DNA from 3 places in the Bradyrhizobium sp. LeoA1Lang genome. Region 2 is predicted to be linked to each of the others. Evidence: predicted binding sites of a transcription regulator. Region 2 holds the regulator's gene; each other region holds the start of a gene.
What was found. Region 2 encodes LexA, which represses DNA repair genes until DNA is damaged. Its sites were predicted from a motif close to TGTTCNNNNTGTGTTCNG; they were not measured.
Positions count from the first base shown of each region.

Region 1: a site for LexA is predicted at 2,127-2,144, ahead of ACZYOF_RS42625 (DUF3072 domain-containing protein). Genes of this name have one in related genera too.
Region 3: a site for LexA is predicted at 4,125-4,142, ahead of ACZYOF_RS22795 (YifB family Mg chelatase-like AAA ATPase). Genes of this name have one in related genera too.

Region 1 covers NZ_JBVAPG010000319.1:117-4,037, forward strand. Annotated here, with positions in the region: gene ACZYOF_RS42620 (hypothetical protein) at 1,259-1,618, shown strand; gene ACZYOF_RS42625 (DUF3072 domain-containing protein) at 2,194-2,373, shown strand; gene ACZYOF_RS42630 (hypothetical protein) at 2,534-2,806, shown strand; partial or broken gene dinB (DNA polymerase IV) at 2,912-3,874, shown strand.
Region 2 covers NZ_JBVAPG010000033.1:621-7,648, reverse strand. Annotated here, with positions in the region: gene ACZYOF_RS13970 (MFS transporter) at 1-809, opposite strand, end outside; gene ACZYOF_RS13965 (ComEC/Rec2 family competence protein) at 1,212-3,500, shown strand; gene ACZYOF_RS13960 (hypothetical protein) at 3,510-3,695, opposite strand; gene ACZYOF_RS13955 (hypothetical protein) at 3,882-4,307, opposite strand; gene lexA (transcriptional repressor LexA) at 4,601-5,302, opposite strand; gene ACZYOF_RS13945 (molybdopterin molybdotransferase MoeA) at 5,507-6,721, opposite strand; gene ACZYOF_RS13940 (HAD-IA family hydrolase) at 6,731-7,028, opposite strand, start outside.
Region 3 covers NZ_JBVAPG010000069.1:29,091-36,118, reverse strand. Annotated here, with positions in the region: gene ACZYOF_RS22805 (PAS domain-containing hybrid sensor histidine kinase/response regulator) at 1-1,806, opposite strand, end outside; gene ACZYOF_RS22800 (hypothetical protein) at 1,961-2,431, opposite strand; gene ACZYOF_RS22795 (YifB family Mg chelatase-like AAA ATPase) at 2,538-4,076, opposite strand; gene ACZYOF_RS22790 (MBL fold metallo-hydrolase) at 4,187-5,158, opposite strand; gene gshB (glutathione synthase) at 5,319-6,266, opposite strand; gene ACZYOF_RS22780 (YraN family protein) at 6,295-6,705, opposite strand; gene rsmI (16S rRNA (cytidine(1402)-2'-O)-methyltransferase) at 6,692-7,028, opposite strand, start outside.

The DNA of each region.
Region 1 (3,921 bases), on a different contig from region 2:
GACGGCACCTACCGCCCCGCGGTAACTCTCAGATACGCCGCGCTGGCCGAGATTGTGACAACGCATATTCCGCAACAATGTGTGCACCTGCCACCCTTGCAGCTCGGTCCATCCCCCTGGCCGGGCCGTTTTTCTCCGGCTATGGGTCCCCTAGCCTCTTCGTCCGAGAACGAAGTTCCTCTTGCCCCTCCGCACAGCTAGCGAAGCCACGCGGAACAGTCCATTTGTGGCTGCGTTGAAGGTCGCACGCAGGATCCATGTGTGTAACGCCCCTGGCAGCTCGGTCCGGATTTGTCCCCTGGGCCGGGCTGCTTCCTTGACTACCGTGTGTGCCATTTCATACACAAACTTCGATAGCGTCTTGCTAGGATGGTGGTACTGGGATTTCAGGGCACCAGTGAAATAAACGCCGCCGGGACACTGCATTTCTAGCCCGGCGGCGCAATTTTGAACCCATCGACGGCAGCAAAGGCGCTGGGCGAGCCGACGAAACCGAGAGAGCCAAAGATCTTCAGCGTGAGCCGGACCTAGTTGTTGGCGACCTGCTTGTCTGTTGTCTTGGTTGGCAGCCTTACCGGGACTCGCGGCGTCGTGCTGACAACCCGCACGCTTCCGTCCGAAGCATGACTTTTGAGAGTCTCCAAAACCAGAAAGAATTTCTCAGCAAGCATGGCGGCCTCCTCCCCTGGTCGGTGATTGCGGAGCAAAGTATCAGCGCCCGCACCGCCGAACCACCACACATGACAATCCCAGAATCCGCCTGAGTCACCACGGGATAACTACGGGAGGCGAGAAAAACCGCGCTCCAGCACCAATTGTGCGCGCACTGCCCCAAGCAACTCGATCGGCTCCCCTGCCGGGCAGCTCACCTTCGCCGCCGGACAGCGCATTTCGAGCCCGACGGCGTATCTTCGAGAGAGTGAAAGCCGCCGCTCGGCTCCCCCATCTTCAAGTAAATTGCCTCTTTTTCCCGGATTTCGTGAAGCAGGTCATATCGCCTCGCTCCGGGATGTCGGAGGGTGCCGGTAGCGGAGGCCAAAACCATGGCTGAACCTGCGAAGCGAATACCGGAATGGTTGACGACCGACATCCTGATAATCGTCGTCGGCCTGGCGGTTATCCGAGTCGGATTCTGGATCGCCCCGTAGCCGCGAGCCACGCGGAAAACGGCGAGCGCGCATCGCCGTTGCCTCCCAAGTCCCCCTCCAAGACGTTGTAGCCGACCGTCACCGACCGTGGTTGTCAGGATCCAGAGCGCTTGCCAAACCGCGAAAGAGATCAGCCAGCTGCGCGAGGCTTAGGCGCACCACTCGCTCGCTCCTCCTTGCATCGAGTCGAGGCAGCCTATTTCCAGCGCATGAACCTGACAGAAGTCCAGGACCACGCGATACAAGCCCGGATGGCACTCATCGTTGGCGCGAAGGCGTTTGACCGGCTGTTCGCCGGCATTCACTTCGACGAACTCGACGGCGATATCCTGTTCGTTTACGCAAAGGATGAGGAAGCCGCGGCTGGGGTCGAGGACAACTTCTCGCTTCAAATTCAGATCGCGGCTTCGAAGGTCTTGAAGCGCCAGGTCAACATCGTGATGGTGTTGCCAAAGCAGTTCGTTCACTGAGCTGGCGCTATCATAGCCGGAGCCGTCTACGGGGTATCATCGCCGCGCGTCCGACCGCCGATTGAATGCGGCCTATTCCAGAAAAATTCCCGGTTGCCTGTCGCGGCCTCGGCATATTGATCTATGGCCAATATGATCGCTTGGACTTGGTGATAGCACCATCCCTCGTGCACACCGATCTTTCGAACCTCGGCCAAAGCTTTGAGGAACGGCGGCTGATCCTCGGCGTCGGAAAAGTATCTCTTCACCACTTCCGACCTCCAAGCACCTTCCCCGCGGTCGGCCCTGGCGCCGCCTTCTTAAGCCTGTCGCGTTCTGCGCAAAGCCCTTCGATCTTCGCGAGCATCCGCTGCAGGAGCAGTTCGGCCGAGGCGGTACAGATCCCCGCCCGTTGAAGCTTCATAATGTCGTTTCGCTGACGCCCGAGCTGGACGCGCATGTATTCGATTTCCCGACGGACGAACTCGAGATCTAGGCATTGAGACCCCGTTGGACTGCAGCCGCTCAAGTGAACAAAAAGGGAACAATCTTTCAAGTTACAAGTTGGGACTGCACCCAGATTTTTGGAGGTTCACATGGCCGACAATACGGAGAGGGACCCGAATGAGTGGGTTTCAGGACATGATCCGATGACCGGTGCCCAGGCATCGTACCTCAAGACCCTTGCTGAGCAGGCGCATGAGCCGGACCCGACAGAGAGGGAACTTACCAAGGCGATCGGGACGCTGCGGGAGAACGCCGGGCTCGCCAGGTAGCGTGCGCCGGCCCTCCTTAACGGCAGGACCCCAGTGCGCGTTGAGGGTCCATCGCCGTGGAAAGGCGACTGCTCCCACGTTTGCGAATCCCTGCCCCGTGCTAGCTCGCAGGAACGCAGGATGAACTGGCTGATTCGTTTGGCGCACCAGGAGCCTTCAAATGCTGATGACGAGGGAGCCGCGCGCGGCAATCCGGACCCTACAAGGATGGGCTATCGCCGTGCTGCAAGAATCCGGCGCCATCCGCGAATGCGAAGAGCATGGGTGGATGCAGGACCGCGCCGACCCGCACGCCCGCGATCGCGCCTTCGGCATGGCCCGCGAGTACCCGCCGCCTGGCGTCTCGTCGCAAACGGCCGCCATAGCGATCGCCGAAGTGCTGGACTCGATCGGCGACACCTGTCCGGAGTGCCCGCCCGACGGTGTGGTCTAACGGCTGCGACGACTCGACTGCGGACCTATATAATCCGCACATGGCCCCACCCGATCCCGAGCAAGGCGCTTCGACCGCGTCCTATCGCAAGATATTCACATCGACATGGATGCGTTCTATGCTTCCGAGGAACAGCGCGGCAACCCGGACCTTCGCGGAGAGCCGGTCGTGGTGGGAGGCTCGGCGGAGCGAGGCGTCGTGGCTGCCGCGAGCTACGAAGCCAGGAAGTTCGGAGTGCGGTCCGTGATGGCGTCGATCACGGCGAAGCGGCAGTGTCCAGACCTGATCTTCGTCAAGCCTCGCTTCGAGGTCTACAAGGCGATCAGCCGGCAGATCCGCGAAATCTTCGCCGAGCACACGCCGATCATCGAACCCTTGTCGCTCGACGAGGCCTACCTTGACGTGACCGAAAATCTTCAAGGCATCCCGCTCGCTCGGGACATTGCCTCGCGCATCCGCGAAACGATCAAGGCCGAGACCGACCTCAACGCTTCTGCCGGCATCTCCTACAACAAATTTCTGGCTAAGCTCGCTTCCGATCATCGCAAGCCGAACGGCCAATTCGTCATCTCGCCGGAAATGGGACCTGCCTTCGTGGAGAGGCTGCCCGTGGGCAAATTTCGCGGGATAGGCCCGGCGACGAGCGCGAAAATGAATGCGTTGGGCATCTTCACCGGTCTCGACATGCGCAACCAGACACTGGAGTTCATGAACGCTAACTTCGGCAAGTCCGGCGCTTACTATTACTGGATCTCGCGCGGCGTAGACGAGCGCCCCGTTCGAGCGAACCGGATCTGAAAGTCTGTCGGTGCGGAAAACACGTTCTCGGCCGATCTAATCGAATTCGAGACCATGGCAGCGGAGCTCGAACCGCTGGTCGACAAGGTCTGGCGGCACTGCAAGTCGACGGGCACTCGGGGGCGGACGGTAACGCTTAAAGTGAAGTTCGCCGACTTTGAGATCATCACGCGCAGCAGGTCCGTCTATTCAATCGCGAACCGCAGCGATCTTGCACAACTCGCCACTAGCCTGCTGAAGGACAACATGCCCCTTCCGAAAGGGTGCCGTCCGAAAAGCGGTTGGAATTGAAAGTGGCGTAGTCTCCGGGGTGATCA
Region 2 (7,028 bases):
ACCTTGGAGACCTGCTGCAGGAAGTACAGCGCCCAGAACTGTCCGCTGTACCAGACTACGCCCTGTCCGATCAGGACGATGATGGCGATTCCGATGTATTTGATGTTCGAGCTAAGGAACGCTTCCTTCCAGGGGTTCCTGGTCATCTGCCCACGGGCCTTGATCTCCTGGAAGATCGGCGTCTCCTGGAGCTGGAGGCGGATGTAGATGGCGATGGCCACCAGCAGGAATGAGAGCAGGAACGGAACGCGCCATCCCCATTCGTTGAAGGCCTGATCGCCGAAATAGATCCGGGTCAGAATGATCACGGCCAGCGACACCACGATCCCGAGCGTCGGCGAGGTCTGGAGCCAGCCGGTGTAGTAGCCGCGTCTATCGTCGGGCACATGCTCGGCAACATAGGTGATGGCGCCGCCATATTCGCCACCCAGGCACAGGCCCTGGATCATGCGTAGCCCGAACAGCACGAACGCGGCGGTGAGACCGATCGACTGATAGGTCGGGATCAGGCCGATCGCGCCCGTTCCCAGTCCCATTCCGGTGAGCGTGATGAGAAACGTATATTTGCGGCCGACCCGGTCGCCCATCCATCCAAAGAGGAATGCTCCGAGCGGACGGATCAGGAACCCTGCAGTGAACAGGGCGATCGTGCTCAGCAGGGCTGCGACGGGGTGGGATTGTTCGAAGAACTTGACCGACAGAACGGCGGCCAGGCTGCCAAAGATATAGAAGTCATACCATTCGATGATGTTTCCGACCGACGCGGCAACAATCACGCGGCGAAAATCGCTCGGTACCTGAATTGCCATGTGCTGCTCCCATTAGTTCAATGACTTCTCCTCGCGTTTTTCAGCGCTCTATTCGCTCGCGGAGTACGCGTGATGCGCGACGCTACAAGCTTGATTTGCAAGTTGCGTCCGCAACGCCGGTCTCAGGGAAGCCTTGAACCACCTGAGAAGGGCTCCAGCGGTCTTCGAACCGCGAGCCACCACTGCCTCATCCCGTCTGTCCGGGCGGAGGCGCAGCCACAGTCTAATCCTCAATGGGACTGCGGCCTTATGAGACTTTCGGCGCAGTCGGGGTTGAAGCCGGCTGAAGACACCAGCGCCGGGATCGGAAGCGTACCGGCACGACGTTCGCATCTGTTCCGCTATCCCGTGGATACCCGCTTCCGGTAGCTTTGCGGAAACAGGGGTAGTCCAGGGCGCAGGATGTCGGACGAGGGCAGGACGCCGGGCGGCAGGCGCGGCTATGCCGGCACCTGGCCGCCGCGCGAGGCGGTGGCGCCGGCGGGTGGGTATGCCCCGATCGGCGTCGGCGCCTGGCCGCCAATCGTCGAGACGTTGCGCCAGTGGGCCCGCGCCGAAGCGGGCGCCGGACGGCTTCTGCCCTGGGTGCCGGTCGCGTTCGGCAGCGGCATCGCGCTCTACTTCGCCGCCGACCATGAGCCGGTGCTGTCGGTCGCGGTCATCGTCGCGATCGCGCTGTGCGCTGTCGCGTTCCTGCTCAGGCGACGGCAGGCGTTCGCTGTCGCCGTCATGATTGCCGCCGTTGCGGCGGGTTTTGCCGTTGCCACCTGGCGAACCGCGCGGGTCGCGCATGGCGTGCTGGCGCGGCCGATGTTCTCGGTGTCACTCACCGGATTTGTCGAGACGCGTGACATCCGCGAGCGCACCGACCGTTTCGTGCTGCGCGTCGCAAGCATCGAAAGCCAGCGCGGCACGCCGAAACTTGAGCGCGTTCGGCTGTCGGTGAAGAAGGGCACTGCCCCCGAAGTCGGCAGCTTCGTCGAATTGAAGGCGCGGCTGCAGCCGCCGCTCGCTCCTCTGCGGCCCGGGAGCTACGATTTTGGCCGCGATCTCTATTTCCAGGGCATCGGCGCGTCCGGTTTCGTACTCGGCGCCATCAAGACGACCGCGCCGCCGGAAGGCCGCGGATTTACGCTGCGCTATGCGGCCTTCATGCAGGGCATGCGCGATGCGATCGATGCGCGGATCCGCAACGTGCTCGAAGGCGACAATCGCGCGATCGCGACCGCACTCCTGACCGGCCGGCGCGATGCGATCTCCGAGCCGGTGAATGATGCGATGTTCATCTCGGGGCTCGGGCACGTGCTGTCGATCTCGGGCTACCACATGGCCGTGGTCGCGGGCGTGGTCTTCTTCGCGGTTCGCGCGCTGCTTGCGCTGTTTCCGGTGCTCACCGTGGGCTTTCCGATCAAGAAATGGTCTGCCGCGGCGGCGCTCGTGGCGGCCGCCTTCTATCTTCTGCTGTCGGGTGCGGAGGTCGCGACGCAGCGCTCGTTCCTCATGACCGCAGTGGTGCTGATCGCCGTCATGGTCGACCGCCGCGCGGTGACGTTCCGGACGCTCGCGGTCGCGGCCATGATCGTGCTCGCGATCGCGCCGGAGGCGCTGGTGCATCCAAGCTTCCAGATGTCGTTTGCGGCGACGCTCGGGTTGGTGGCGCTGGTGCAGATCGGCATGCCGCATCTGTTTGCCGCGCCAGACCATTCCACGACCGCGCGGATCGCGCTGTGGGGCGGGCGTGAGGTCGCGATGCTGCTGCTGGCGTCGTTGGTGGCGGGGCTGGCGACCACGCCCTATGCCGCTTTTCATTTCCACCGGGTGGCGCCCTTTGGCGTGCTCGCCAACCTCGCGGCGATGCCGGTGGTGTCGGCGTTGGTGATGCCGGCCGGCCTGCTTGGCCTGCTGGCGATGCCGTTCGGTTTCGACGGTGTGTTCTGGGCGATCATGGGCACTGGAATCGATTGGATGATCGTGGTCGCGCAGGGAGTCGCCGCGCTGCCGGGCGCGGTCGGCCACGTCAGTGCGTTCGGGATCGGCCCGCTGATCGCCGCGAGCCTGGGCGTCATCCTGCTCGGGCTGTTGCGCACGCCGCTGCGCTTCGTCGGCGCGGCCGTGCTTCTCATTGCGGTGGTCTGGGCGGTGGGGGCGCCGCAACCGGACATCCTGATTTCCGGCGACGGCCGCAATGTCGCCGTCCGCGGCGGTGACGGGCGGCTGCACCTGATGCGGACTGCGAAGGATGCGTTTCTCGCCAAGGAGTGGCTGGCCGCGGATGCCGATGCCCGCACCGCGGGCGATTCGTCGCTGACCGAGGGCGTGTCCTGCGATGAGAGCGGCTGCGTGACCTCTGCGGCCGGTGGCGCGTTCATCGCGCTCACCCAGCGATCCGAGGCGCTCGCGGACGATTGCGAGCGGGCGGTGCTGATCGTGACCGCACGGCCGGTGCCGCCAGGCTGCGCGGCGGCGGTCATCGATGCCGAGCGGCTGCGGCGGCAGGGCGGGCTGGCGCTAAGGCGGAACCGGAACGGCTTCGTCATCGACGCGGTCAGGCCCGCCGGCCTCGACCGGCCGTGGTCGCCTGCGATGTCAGGCGAAGGCGAGGTCGAGACCACGATCCGGATCCAGGGGGCACCCGTGCCGCGCGCCATCGATGCGACCCCGTCCGAATCCGACCTGCAGTCGGAAGACTGAGCGCCCCGTTCAATCTCCGCCGGCGTTGGCCGCTAGCTCGAAGGCGCCGAGCCGAAACTCATCCGGGCCGCCCGAATGCGACGGCATTTGCACAAGCGTGAAGGTCGCATCCGGAAATCGCTCCCAGATCGCGAGATCTTCCGCTGCGACGGTGAGCCAGCCGAACCTGAACATGTATCGGCCGGGCTCAGCCACTCGTCCGGCTCTTTGCCACGTGATCTTGGTGACCACCGATCACGCCCCCTTGGCGAATAAAGCGTCCGTTCAACACAAAATCACATGCGCCCCCGGATGACCTCCGGGGCCGCTCAAAACACTTTGCTTTTCACTCGCGGCAACGCTCCGCCGGCCGAGACCGGCGGCGCACGCTGCCGGAAGCTGTCAGCCGATGAACAGCGGGTTCGGCGCGGGGCGCTGCTCGACCGCCTTCGGTGCCGGCTCTGCAACATGATGCGTCACTGGCAATTGCAGCACGGTCGCCCGCTGCCCTTCGCAGAGCTGGGTCACCAGCACATGGCTGCCATCGGGGAATTCGATCGCGTCGTGATGACGATCCCGAATATGCGGATCGATCTGGTTGAACTTGCCGACACGGAAGCCGGTCGTCTTGGTCCAGATCCAGCGATTGTCGTAACGGACGTTATCGGCGAACGCGAGTTCGGTCCCGGGAAGCATGCAGACTGCGACCGTCGGATCGCTTTCCGAAGCGAAGCCGCGGGTCGAGGTGCCGCGGAAGGTGGTGGTGATAAGCGTCTCTCCAACCTGGGCGGGACGCGTCGCCACGGCGTGCAGGCTATAGTCACACATCGGATTGCTCCTCATTCGAGATAGCCGACCCGGGCCTGGGAGAGGCGCAGGCCTCTATCAGAGTGGACGATAACTAATAAGCCTCTGCTCCGTTCTTGGCATTTGTACGGCCCGCGCCCTCTCACCGTTCACAAACACGATAGCGAGGCGCCGCCGCACATCTCCTTGCACCGAGAGTGCCCCGGCGAACTTACCGGGGGCCTTATTCTAATCATTCTAAGCAGCTCTTGTCAGTGTCCTTGAGGGCAGAGCACCCACCAAAGTACCGGACGAGCTGCTGCGTCGCCGGCCGCTCAGTACTTGCGATAAAGCCCGATCAGCTTGCCCTGGATCCGCACCCGGTTCGGCGGCAGGATGCGGACTTCGTAAGCCGCATTGGCAGGCTCAAGCGCGATTGACGCGCCGCGGCGACGGAAGCGCTTCAGCGTCGCTTCCTCCTCATCGATCAGCGCCACCACTATGTCGCCGGTGTTGGCGGTGTCGTTGCGCTGGATCAGCGCCATGTCGCCGTCGAGGATGCCGGCCTCCACCATGGAATCGCCGCGCACCTCGAGCGCATAATGCTCGCCGGAGCCGAGCATGTCGGGCGGCACGCTGATGGTGTGGCTGCGGGTCTGCAGCGCCTCGATCGGCGTACCCGCCGCGATCCGGCCCATCACGGGAACAGCAACGGGACGGTTGCCATCGTCCTCGGCCACGGCCGCGCTGGTCGTGCGCTTGCCGAGCGTGCCCTCAATGACGCTCGGCGTGAAGCCGCGGCGGCCGTTGCCGGCGGCCGAGAGCTCAGGCAGTTTGATCACCTCGATCGCGCGGGCGCGGTTCGGCAGGCGGCGGATGAAGCCCCGTTCCTCTAGCGCCGTGATCAGGCGGTGGATGCCGGACTTCGAGCGCAGGTCGAGTGCGTCCTTCATCTCGTCGAAGGAAGGAGGCACGCCGGCCTCTTTCAGCCGTTCGTTGATGAAACGCAGAAGTTCATACTGTTTGCGCGTAAGCATCGCGAGCATTCCCCCGGTTGGTAGCGTCGTTCGATCCGAGACTTGTGAAGAGCTGATCTCGGGAGTCACGCACTCCCATTCGTAGACAGCGAGTTTCGAAACAAATCATGAACGGACACTATATGTTCGATATGTGTTCCGCAACCACTTAATTTCTGGTGAACGCGATCAGAGATGCTGCTCCAGTAGGTGCTGGTCGCGGCGTCATTCAGGCAATCGGAGAATGTCGCAAGACGCGCCTTTTGCGGCAGCCGGCGCGAATGGCGGACGGATCACAAGTGCCTGCGCCGCAGTGAGATTCCCAAGCAGCGAACTGTCCTGCTTGGTGACTGGCGTTGCGATCAGCGTGCCGTCGTCGCGCTCTTCGAGAAGCGCGCGGAGATAATCTTCGCGCTGATCATTGGGAGCGAGATCGCGGCCGAGCAGGGCGCTTTCCATGACGTGATGAATCGCCGAGCGGCCGAGGAGGGCACGAATCAACGGCACCAGGAACAGGTAGGCGCAGACATAGGACGACACCGGATTGCCGGGCAGGCCGATCACCCGCATCGCACCGAGTCGGCCATGCATCATCGGCTTGCCGGGCCGCATCGCTATCTTCCAGAACGCCATGGTGACGCCCTCGGCCTCGAGCGACGGCTTTACGAGGTCGTGGTCGCCGACCGAGGCGCCGCCGGTGGTGATGAGGATGTCGGCGCCCGCGGCATGCGCGCGGCGGATGCCCTCGGTGGTGGCGGCAACCGTGTCGGCGGCGACCCCCAGATCGATCGCTTCAGCGCCTTCCGCGCGCGCCAGCGCCCGCAGCGCATAGCCGTTGGAATAGACGATCTGGCCCGGGCCCGGAGAGGTGCCCGGCATCACCAGTTCGTCGCCGGTCGCGAGCACGGCCACCTTCGGCCGGCGCCGCACGGGAAGTTCCGGATAGTTCATCGACGCCGCCGCCAGCGACAGCGCGCGGTCGGTCAGCCGGCTTCCGCGCCTGAGCAGCACGTCGCCTTCACGGAAATCGACGCCGGCGGGACGGATATGCCGCCCGGCGATGGCAGCTTCGGTGATGGTGATGTGATCGCCATCGACCCGGGTGTCTTCCTGGATCACGACGGCATCGGCGCCGGCGGGAATGACGCCGCCGGTGAAGATCCGTGCCGCTTCCCGCGGACCAAGTTCCCGATCGAACGGCCGGCCCGCGGCGACTTCGCCGATCACCTTCAGCCGCGCGCTGAGATCGGCGGCATCGGCGGATCGCACCGCATAGCCATCCATCGCCGACATCGCCAGTGGCGGCTGAGTACGCTTTGCTGCGACGTCACGGGCGAGCGTGCGGTGATAGGCGGCATCGAGCGCGACCATCTCTTCCGGCAATGGTTCCGCGCCGGCGAGGACCGCGGCTAGCGCATCGGCGACCGGCATCAGGGCCACGGGCAACTCCTAAATTCCGAGCGCGAGAAGCGCGTTCGTCACATCATCTGACGATGTGACGTGAATGGCTGTGAGACCCGCCGCCCGTGCGCCGCGGATGTTCTCGGTGGAATCGTCGAAGAACACGATGCGCGAGGCCGGCGCGCCGATCGCCTTGACGACGTAATCATAGGCTTCCGCGTCGGGTTTCCGTAGCCCGATCGTCGACGAGAAGAAGATCTGGCGGAAGTGGCCGAGCACGTCCGAATAGGCTGTCGAGAAATGCTCGATATGGGGCGGATTGGTGTTCGAGAAAGCATAAAGCGGC
Region 3 (7,028 bases), on a different contig from region 2:
CTCGATTGGCTCGACGACGAGCTCTGCGGCGACGCTTGGGGAAGCGATCTCGGGCGTGGCGGTCAGACGAGCGGCGAGCGAGACGGCGCGCAGTGGCTTGACCAGATAGCCGGTGAACGGCGAGTCGGCGGACGGCTGCAGTTCCTGCCGGGTTGCCGGCGTGAACATCACGATCCGCTGCGTCGCATGCATCCGCGCCGCTTCCCCGAGGTGGCCGATCTCGGCCGCTCCCAGCGCGTGGTCGATCAGCGCGGCATGCCATGAACGCTCGGGCAACAAGGCCTCCGCCACCATGGCATCCGACACCATGCAGGTCTGTGCACCCCAGCGCTGCAAGCGGCGCGAGATCAGCGAGGCCTCGATGCCTTGCGGCGCGACCAGCATGATCGACTGGCCCGCAAGGTCGGGCGGGCTGAACATCGGCGGTCCGTTGCTGTCGGAAGCCGCGAGCGGGATCGATAGTTCGAAGGTCGAGCCCGCGCCCGGCGTGCTTGCGAGTGCGATGCGGCCGCCCATGCGCTTGATGATGCGGTCGCTGATGCTGAGGCCCAGCCCGGTGCCGCCATAGCTGCGCGCAATGCCTTCGTCGGCCTGCTCAAACTCGCGGAAGATGCGCTGCTGCGCCTCCGGCGCAATGCCGATGCCGGTGTCGCGGACCAGGAAGCTGATTTCATTCGGCCGGATGCCGGGCTCGACCACCAGGGCGACGCCGCCGGTTGCGGTGAATTTGATCGCGTTGCCGGCGAGGTTGAGCAGCACCTGGCGCAGCCGGGCGGCGTCTCCGACCACATCCATCGGCAACCGCTCATCGATATAGGCGGCGATCTCGATTCCCTTTGCCTCCGCCCTCGGTGCCAGCAATTCGGTGATGTCCTCGATCAGTTTCGAGAGCGCGAACGGGCGCTGCTCGAGATCGATCTTGCCGGCCTCGATCTTGGAATAGTCGAGGAGCTCTTCGATCAGCGACAGCAGCGCGTCGCCGGAGGTCTTCACCGCCTTGGCGTAGGTCATCTGCTCCGGCGTCAGCGGCGTATCCATCAAGAGTCCGCTCATGCCGATGATGCCGTTCAGCGGGGTGCGGATCTCGTGGCTCGCCATTGCGAGGAAGCGCGACTTGGCGCGGTTGGCCGCATCGGCCTGATCGCGCGCCTCGGCAAGCACGCGCTCGCTTTCGGTGCGGTCGGTCACGTCACGCCCGACGCTTTGCATCTCCGCAGGCCTCCCAGCGTCGGTGCGGACGAGGCCCTCGCGCCAGGCGATCCAGCGCGGCCCGAAGGGGCCTGCGATCTTCTGGTCGTAGGTGCGGGTGCTGCTTGGCTCCAGCGCGGTGTCGCCCTGTTCCAGCACCTCGAAGGCGAAATGGCTGCCGATCAGTTCGCCGCGCGGCTTTCCCGCGAGGTCGCAATACGCGTCGTTGACGAAGGTGATCATGCCATCGCTGTCACGCAGGACGATCAGGTCGCTCTGCGACTCAAACAGGCTACGCGCGCGTTGCTCGGCTTCCTGCAGTTCCCAGTTGCGGTCGGCGAGCGCCTCGTTGTGCTCTGCGATCATGCGCAGCTTTCCGCGCATCAGCCGCAGTCGGACATTCAGCACGACCAGCGCCACGCAGGTGAGTGCGAACAGCAGACTGACAGCCACGGCAATGGTACGCGGATCACGGTCCGAAACGGCGCCAACGAGGAACGCATAACCGCCGGCGAAGGCTGCGGCGAAGACGATGAAGGCGCGGAAGATGAAGACGATCCAGGGGTGACGCCGCCCGAACCGAAGCAAGCGGAGCCTCAGTCGATAGGTCCACGTCATCGCCGATCCCCTGATCACCTGCTGAAGGCTGGCGGCTTGAGCCGCCCTTGCATGTTGGGTCGACGATGCGTCGGCGACCTTGCAAAGTGCTTGAGACAGCGTCGGGTTCCGGCCCGCGATGCGAACAGGGTTGATAAAGCGTTAACGATCGTTGCTACAGCGAAGCCGCCTGCAGATGGCGGTGCCCGCCATGCGCGCCGACGATCAGCGCCGCGGCATCGCGCACGGAGAAGCTCTTCGAATGGACGAAGATCCGGTAATCGGCCGGGCCATCCTGCGAAAGATAGATCACGGGGTCGGTCGCGGCGGGATTGGCCGAGATCGCCACCAGTTGCGGCACGCCCTTGCTCTCGCAGGCGCCGGGCTCGGCGTCGTCGTCGATATCATCGATAACAGCGAAATCGGCGGCTTCCGCATTGTCGGAGACCTGGACTCGGACGGTGGCGGCAGCCGGGTCGTCCGTGAAGCTGACATGGAGCTGGGCGAGCCAGGGGATCGATGCGATCTGGACGGTGGCGCCGCCGGCCTCGATGCAGGGATGTGGGCCCGGCAGGAATTCACCGCGGGCAACGAGCGCGAACACGGCCAGCGGCACGGCCGAGGCCAGAATCTTCAAACGCAACATGACACCACTCACTCAACCAAAGCTGGCTACGATTGCGCAGGCTTATGGTTGGCGGAGTGTAAAGAGAACTGGTTACCGTCGCGTTGACGCGACGCTGCTGGACGCTTTACGCCGCGCGCCTGATGTCGTCGGCGAGCGCGCGGTAGGACAGGGCCTCCGCGAGATGCAATCGTCCGATCTTCTCCGTGCCGTCGAGATCGGCGAGCGTGCGCGCGACGCGCAGCACGCGGTGATAGCCGCGCGCGGTGAGGCGCATGGTCTCGGCGGCATCGCGCAACAGCTTCTGCCCCTGCGCGTCCGGCTGGGCGATGGTCTCAAGCAGCGATGCCGGCGCTTCCGCATTGGTGCGGACGTTCGGCATGCCGGCGGCGGCATAGCGCGCAAGCTGGACGTCGCGCGCCGCAGCGACCCGCGCCGCCACTTCCGCCGATCCTTCGGCAGGCGGCGGCAGGATCAGGTCGGCGGCGGTCACCGCCGGCACCTCGATCCGTAGATCGATGCGGTCCATCAGCGGGCCTGAGATGCGCATCTGGTAATCGGCGGTGCAGCGGTCGATGGGTCCGCGCTTGCAGGCATAGCCGGGCTCATAGGCATGACCGCAGCGGCACGGGTTCATCGCCGCCACCAGCATGAAGCGCGCCGGATAGGTGACGCGGTGATTGGCACGCGAAACCGAAACCTCGCCCGTCTCCAGCGGCTGGCGCAGCGAATCCAGCACGCGTGGATCGAATTCCGGCAGTTCGTCGAGGAAGAGCACGCCCTGATGCGCCAGCGAGATTTCGCCGGGCCTGGCGCGCATGCCGCCGCCGGTGAGCGCAGCCATGCTGGCGGAATGATGCGGGCTGCGGAAGGGCCGCCGCGCGGTCAAGGCGCCGTCGCGGATCTCGCCGGCCACCGACGCGATCATCGACACTTCCAAAAGTTCCGACGGCGACAGCGGCGGCAGGATCGAGGGCAGCCGCGCCGCCAGCATCGATTTGCCGGCGCCGGGCGAGCCCATCATCAACAAATGATGCCCGCCGGCCGCTGCGATCTCGAGCGCCCGCTTGGCGCTTTCCTGACCCTTGATGTCGCGCAGGTCGAGCAGCGTCTCCTTCTGCTCATGCACCTTCGGCTGTGGGCGCGACAGCACCTGCGTGCCCTTGAAGTGATTGGCGATCTGGATCAGCGAGTGTGCTGCGATGATCTGGATGTCTGGGCTCGCCCACGCCGCTTCGGAGCCGCAGGCCGCGGGGCAGATCAGCCCCTCGTCGCGCGAATTGGCGCCGATCGCCGCCGGCAAGACGCCCGCAACCGGAGCGATCGAGCCGTCCAGCCCGAGTTCGCCCAGCACTGTGAAGCCGTTGAGCGCATCCGGCGGGATGGCCCCGATCGCCGCCATCAGCCCGAGTGCGATCGGCAGGTCGTAGTGGCTGCCTTCCTTTGGCAGGTCGGCCGGCGCTAGATTGACGATGATCCGGCGCGCCGGAAGGGCGAGGCCGGAGGCGATCAGCGCCGAGCGAACCCGCTCCCGCGCCTCGGAGACCGCCTTGTCCGGCAGGCCTACGATCGCAAAAGCCGGTAGTCCCGGCGCGACCTGCACCTGCACGTCGACCGCACGAGCCTCGATCCCCTCGAAAGCGACGGTGGAAACGCGTTGAACCATGCTGCCCCCTTGCCACAATCGAGGGTAGCCGAAGGCAACGCCAAGCGCAAGAACATTACGGGAACGTGGGCTCCGGGGCCGCTTTTCCGCTGTCCCGGAGCCCACGCAGCTTACAGCGTCATCTGCATCGGTTCGGGATAATAGTGGAAGCCGTCGCCGACCTTGGCGACATGGCCGTAGCCGGGCCAGGCGAAGTGGTAGGACATCACGGGGGTCTTGTTGGCCGCCAGCATCTCCAGCAGCCTCACCCGCGAGGCCGCCGCCTGTTTCGGGTCGGTATCGTAGGAGAATTCCATCCGCGGCCGCTCGAGCAGCAGCACGGCGTGGTGCGAGAGGTCGCCGAGGAAGGCGAAGGATTTGCCGGCCGAGCTCACCATGAAGATGTGGTGGCCGATGGTGTGGCCGGGCGCCGCAATCGCCTGCACGCCGGGCAGGAATTCCTGGCCGTCCTTGAAGAACACCAGGCGGTCGCGGACCGGCAGCAGATTCTTGCGCGCGTGAACGACGAAGTCCTTCAGCGGGCTGCCCATCTTGCCTTCATCGGTCCAGTAATCGAAATCGCTCTGGGCGATATAGACCTGCGCGTTCGGGAACAGCGGCTTGTCGTTGGCACCGACGATGCCGCCGATGTGGTCGATATGCGCATGCGAGCAGACGACGGCGTCGATGTCCTCCGGCTTGATGCCGGCTTCCGCCATGCTCTTCTGCTGGCGGCCGGTGGTCGGACCGAACGCTTTCGAAGTGCCCATGCCGGTGTCGAACAGGATCAGCTTGTCGCCGGTGTTCACGATCGGCGAATTCTGCTCCAGCACGACATTGTCGGGCGAGAGGAAGTTGTCCGACAGCATCTTCTTCACTTCTTCCTTCGGCACGCCGGTGAAGGTGCCGGAGGGATCGCCAAGCGGCAGCGGGCCGTCGGAAACGACGGTGACTTCGGCATCGCCTAGAATGAAGCGGTGCCAATACGGCGTTTGCGTGCCGAGCTTCGGCGCGCGTGCCAGCGCGCTGCTCCCGAGCAGCGTGCTTGCACCAAGGCCGGCGCCGAGCGCGAGCAGGGACCTTCGCGAGACGTTGATTGTCATGCTTTTCCTCCACGATTTTTATCGAGTTATATTTTGGCAATCATCGCGTTGCCGCCCGCGAGCAGGTCCTGCCCCACGACCTGAAGGCGAGCAACGCCATGCTGCGCTCGCCGTCGCAAGCTGACAAGAGGTCTCAGAGCGGAAGAAAGGCAGACGCGCCCTAAGATTTTGCGCGCTTCGCCTCGATGACGTCCCAGATCCTGGCCGCCACGTCCGGGCCGCCGAGCCGCGCAATGGCGCGGATGCCGGTCGGCGAGGTGACGTTGATCTCGGTGAGATAGCCGTCGATCACGTCGATGCCGACGAACAACAGGCCGCGCTCGCGCAGCGCCGGGCCAAGGGTTGTGCAGATCGCGCGCTCGCGATCGGACAGCTCGGTCGACTGCGCCGCGCCGCCACGCACCATGTTGGAGCGCAGGTCGTCCGCCGCAGGCACGCGGTTGACGGCGCCGGCGAACTCGCCATCGACCAGAATGATGCGCTTGTCGCCATGCTTGACCTCGGGAAGGAAGCGCTGGATCACCCATGGCTCCTTGAACGTCACCGTAAACATGTCGAACAGCGAACCGAAATTCATGTCCTGCGGCATCACGCGGAACACCGCGGCGCCGCCATGGCCGTGCAACGGTTTCATGACGACGGCGCCATGCTCGTCGCGGAACGCGTTGATCTCGTCGAGGTCGCGCGAGATCAAGGTCGGCGGCATCAACTGCGGAAAATTCATCACGAACAGCTTTTCCGGCGCATTACGGACGCTGGCGGGATTGTTGACGACCAGGGTCTTCGGGTGGATACGCTCGAGGAAATGCGTAGAGGTGATGTAGGCGAGATCGAACGGCGGATCCTGCCGCAGCAGGATCACGTCGAAATTGGTCAGCGGCTCGCGCTTGGGCTCGCCAAGCGTGAAGTGATCGCCGACCTCGTCGCGCACGGAAAGAATCTGCACCGGCGCCACCAGCTCATCGCCGCGCAGCGAGAGCTTGTCCGGTGTGTAATAGGAAATGCCGTGGCCGCGCTTCTGCGCTTCGAGCAGCAGCGCGAACGTCGAATCGCCGCGAATGTTGATGCGCTCAATGGGATCCATCTGGACGGCGACGTTCAATTTCATGGGCTTTGGGTCCGGTCTCTCGAGGAAGTCATGCGCTGGCGTCGAACGCCGCCAACAGATGGCGCGGCAAACGCTTGGGCGCAATCAGCATGGCGTCGAAACGCATGTCGAATTCCGCATGTTCGGGATGCGTCATCAGCCAGGCCTGGGCGGCCGCAATGATGCGCTGCTGCTGGCGCGGCGTGACGGCATAGGCGGCCTCATCAAAGCTGGCGCGGGCCTTGACCTCGACGAAGGCGAGCAGGTTGCGCTTGCGCACCACCAGGTCGATCTCGCCATAGGGCGTGCGGAAACGCTTGGCGAGGACGCGATAACCCTTGGCCATCAGATAGACCGCAGCGCGGCTTTCCGCCGACAGCCCGGTGCGGAACGCAGCGACCCGTTCGGGCGAAGCGAGCTTTGCGATTGCGTCCGGCGGCACGTCATCACTCTTCGCCATCGTCGCCCCGCCGTTCTTTTGCGAGTTCGAGCGCGCGAGCATAGACCTCGCGGCGTGGCCGGCCGGAAAGCTCGACTGCATGCGCAACCGCATCCTTGACGCTGTCGCGCAGGAGCGAGGTGCGCAGCAGTTCGTCGAGCTGATCCTGCCCCATCGTCTGCGCATCCGCCGGCGGCGGACCGATCACCAGCACGAATTCGCCGCGCGTCTCCAGGTCGTCTTTTCCTGCTGCCAGTTCGGCGATCGGGGCGCGCCTGATCTCTTCGTGCAGTTTCGTCAGCTCGCGGCAGATCGCGGCATCGCGTCCGCCCATGATCGCGGCG